2 regions of the Pseudoalteromonas simplex genome follow, and region 2 is predicted to be linked to the other one. Evidence: predicted binding sites of a transcription regulator. Region 2 holds the regulator's gene; the other holds the start of a gene.
The links. The regulator sigma-54, encoded in region 2, starts transcription at its own class of promoters, with help from an activator protein. The targets are predictions, from matches to a motif close to GTTGGCACGNNNNTNGNNT.
Positions count from the first base shown of each region.

Region 1: a site for sigma-54 is predicted at 1,280-1,298, ahead of IRQ78_RS16080 (TorF family putative porin). Genes of this name have one in related genera too.

Region 1 covers NZ_JADILN010000009.1:127,752-129,959, forward strand. Annotated here, with positions in the region: gene IRQ78_RS16075 (aldo/keto reductase) at 1-438, shown strand, start outside; gene IRQ78_RS16080 (TorF family putative porin) at 504-1,181, opposite strand; gene IRQ78_RS16085 (hypothetical protein) at 1,470-2,208, opposite strand, start outside.
Region 2 covers NZ_JADILN010000018.1:17,749-19,956, reverse strand. Annotated here, with positions in the region: gene lptB (LPS export ABC transporter ATP-binding protein) at 1-170, shown strand, start outside; gene IRQ78_RS19725 (RNA polymerase factor sigma-54) at 277-1,773, shown strand; gene hpf (ribosome hibernation promoting factor) at 1,800-2,087, shown strand; gene ptsN (PTS IIA-like nitrogen regulatory protein PtsN) at 2,091-2,208, shown strand, end outside.

The sequences.
Region 1 (2,208 bases), on a different contig from region 2:
GGTGTATCTAATTTTACCCCATCGCAACTTAGTTTGTTGCAGTCGCGTTTAGACTTTGAGCTTGTGACTAATCAAATTGAGTTTTCACCTTACGAGATGAAAGCCCTTGATGATGGCAGCTTAGACCAATGCCAATTACTTGATATCAAACCTATGCTTTGGTCTCCATTAGCTGGGGGTCGCTTATTCTCAAGTGAAGATGAAAAAGCGGTGCGTTTACGTGCAGTGTTGGAGCAGGTTGGGGCTGAAATTGGCGCCACAGCCATTGATCAGGTTGTTTATGCTTGGCTGTTAATGCACCCAAGTGCACCGTCTGTGGTACTTGGTACGGGTAATATTGAGCGTGTTAAATCAGCTGTTGACGCTAAGCAGCTTACTATGAACCGTGAACAATGGTATCGCATTTGGCAAGGCTCAACTGGTCATAGTGTACCATAAGTGTATTGATATAAATGAGAAAAGGGCCTTAACGGCCCTTCGTGTTGCAGCAAGTAACACATTCTTTATAAAGTGAAGTCAACCGCGTAAGCGACGTACACTTTTACATCTGAACCATCAATGTCGTTGTCTGAAAGACCGAAAGTAAAGCCGTCTTTCGACACTGAAACACCGTAGTCGATGATGTCATCATCACCAATGAAATCCCCTGAGTAATGACCTAGGTGAAGGGCCATTTCTGCACCGGTACTGCCAACTGGGAAGCTGTAGTCAGCATTTAAATAAAGTGAATCACCAAAATCTGTACCGTCACCGCTTGCTGCTGATGTTGCTAGGACAGCTGCACCAAAGGTGAAGCTACCCATGCTAATGCTACCGTAGATTTCTGAGAAGTCTGCATCTGTGTAAGATGCTGCATCTGGGTATGCATAATAAATGTAGCCAACATCGTAGCTAAAGGTTTCATTGATTTCACCGCCAAAACCAGCATAAAGGTCTAGCTCGTAAGTCATGTCGTCAGCCCAGCTAGCATTCGACACCCAAGTACCCGCATAAAAGCCAGATTCACTTGCGTAGTCGATACCACCTTGGATTGCAGCATCACCGCCGCCTTGCTCTTGACCACGCCATAAGTAGTTTGAAGTTGCCGCAGCGTTTGCTGTGACTTCTGCATAGCTATATGTTGAGCTCAAAGTTAATAGCGCAAGGGCGCTTGCTGCGACCGTTTTTTTTAGTTTTAGCATGTTTCTGTATCCTGTTGTTATGTTGATTTTGTCCCATTTTCAGATTGCAGTCTGGTTATTATTTGAGGACATTTTCTATGTGTTGTCTGGATACGATATTGCACTGGTTGTGCCAAGTTAATTACTAACGGGATATTTTATGCTTAAAGGCTTTAAAAACAGGCTTTTAAACTTGTTTAATTGTGAAAAGGATAGTTATTTGAATTGTTCATGCGCACATGAGTGGTGCAAAAAATAACCCGGTTGCACAATTGCGAAGCAACCGGGTTTTGCTTATTTGAGAGTAACTTAGCCGAAAATTGCACGCATTAGACTAATGGTTTCTTCAACACTGCGGCCTTTTTCTACTTCACTGATGATTGAATCGCGCTTAGCTTTGATATGTTCAGGGATATCATCACTTGCTAGTGCGCGGTCTACCAGTATCTCAGCTGATTCTTTGCCACGGCGTACGGTCTTTTTACCTGCTGAGCTCGTGGTACTCTTAGGTTTGTTTAACAACTTAATATAGTTTGAGTTATCAGCGGTACTTTTATCTGCATAATAAAAGAAGCTAGGCAATAGGGCTTTGATTTCAACCAGAGATTGTTCAAGCTCATTTGCTGCACTGGCCATTTTGAACCAAGGCATGTTATGTATTGCTTCGATAACATCTTGCCAGTAGCGCTCAAAATCACGGTTATTAAGCTTAGTAATACCTAATGCCGCACAAAGGGCATCAAGTTTACTATTTACGATTGGTGTAAACACGTCAGGTCGGCGCATCGCAAGCAAGCGAGTAGCAGGAGCAAGCGTTGGCTTTTCATCGCTGCCATTAAACGCCATGAAGTAAGCAACCATAAAATGCTGATAATGTTCTTGCGTTACTTCACCCTCAAGTGGAATGTGTGCAAGCGCCTCATCGAACGCACCTGGTAAATCACTCAACATTTGGTGGAAACCTTTCGCGTTCTTAGTAGAAGCAAACCATTCAACGTCGAAGTTATAGCTACTTGGATCAAGCGAGGCACTGTGTTTACCTGAAAAC
Region 2 (2,208 bases):
GTGGTATTGGTGTACTTATTACTGACCATAATGTTCGAGAAACCCTTGATGTTTGTGAAAAAGCCTACATTGTTTCTCATGGGGAGCTAATTGCATCAGGGACACCTGAGCACGTATTAGCTGACCAAACTGTACGTGATGTTTATCTAGGCGAGCAATTCAGGCTGTAACCATTACGCCACCGACTAGAGCATCTGCTAGACTTATACAATGACAATAAATCGATAACAGTGTCTTCACCGTTACCGATAACTTAAAAAGGATTGTTAGGGATACATGAGGCAATCATTACAGCTGCGCATGGGCCAGCAACTTACAATGACTCCACAACTGCAACAAGCCATTCGCTTGTTGCAGCTCAGTACATTGGATCTCCAGCAAGAAATTCAAGAAGCGCTTGATAGTAATCCTCTGCTTGAAGTGGAAGAAGCGGATTACAACGAAGAAAGCATCGGTAAGAATGAGCAAAAAGCGGAGTCTGACGATGTACAAGTCAGCGCGTCTGCCGACGAAGCACCTAGCGAATTCGAGCAAGAAAGCAGTGATGCTCTGAGTAAGGATACGGTTAGCGATGACTTAGCTATGGATGTTACGTGGGATGAGTACATGAGTGCCGCCCCATCAACATCGTCTGGGCCAATGCCTGAAGACGAGTCTATTTACCAAGGTGCTTCAACAGAAACACTGCAAGAATATTTAATGTGGCAACTACAGCTCACACCATTTAGTCCTACCGATGAAGCGATTGCCGTTGCCATCGTTGAAGCTATCGATGACTCAGGTATTTTAACGGTTAGCTGCGAAGATATTGTCGAAAGCTTTAATCAAAATAATGATGAAGAAGAAATCGAACTCGATGAAGTTGAAGCTGTCTTAAAAAGAATACAGTTATTCGATCCAGTTGGTATCGGCGCGCGAAGTTTACAAGAGTGCCTGTGTATACAACTTCGTCAATTCGATGCCAATACGCCATATTTAGCTGAAACTAAAATGGTTTTATCTGAGCATATCGAATTATTAGCAAGTCGCGACTATCGCACTTTAATGAAAAAGACTAAGCTTAAAGAAAACGAGCTTAAAGAAGTGATGACGCTCATTCACAGCTTAAATCCTAAGCCTGCGGATAGCATAGTACGCGAAGAATCTGAGTACGTCATACCCGATGTATCAGTGAAAAAAGTGAAAGGCCGCTGGGTAGTCGAGTTAAACCCAGATTGTATGCCAAAAATTAGAGTGAATAGCCAATATGCAGCGATGTCTCGCTCTGTTAAATCAAGTAGCGACAGCCAATTTATTCGTTCTCACTTACAAGAAGCAAAGTGGTTTATTAAGAGCTTAGAAAGCCGTAACGATACTTTACTAAAAGTGACCAACTGTATCGTGCAACAACAGCAAGCTTTCTTTGAACATGGCCCAGAAGCAATGAAGCCAATGGTGCTAAACGATGTCGCTGAAATGGTCGAAATGCATGAATCGACGATTTCTCGGGTTACAACACAAAAATATATGCATACCCCAAGGGGAATTTTTGAGTTGAAATATTTCTTCTCAAGCCATGTCAGCACCGAAAATGGTGGTGAGTGTTCTTCTACAGCAATTCGCGCTTTAATCAAGAAGTTAGTTGCTGCAGAAAACTCGGTTAAACCATTGAGTGATAGCAAAATTGCAGATATATTGGCTGAGCAAGGAATTAAAGTAGCTAGACGTACAATTGCAAAATATCGTGAGTCTCTAGCAATACCTCCGTCTAATCAGCGTAAAAGTCTGATTTAGACGTTTTACATAGAAGGAAAATGCTTATGCAACTAAATTTAACTGGTCGTCACGTAGAAGTCACTGATTCATTAAGAGACTATGTAAACACTAAGTTCGCAAAACTAGAAAGGCATTTTGATCATATTAATAATGTTCATGTCATTTTAGATGTAGAAAAATTAAGCCAAAAAGCAGAAGCAACTTTACATGTAAACGGAGGCGAGTTGTTCGCTTCTACAGAACATCAAGATATGTACGCAGCAATTGACTCATTGATCGATAAACTTGATCGCCAAGTCATTAAGCATAAAGAGAAATTAGCTCGACATTAAATTATGAAACTTAGTTCACTTACTAATCAGGACTGCAGCAAAGCTGCGGTCCTTTTTAATAGCAAAAAAAGAATTCTTGAGTATATTAGCGAGTTAGCTCACCAGCAGTTTCCTCATTTAT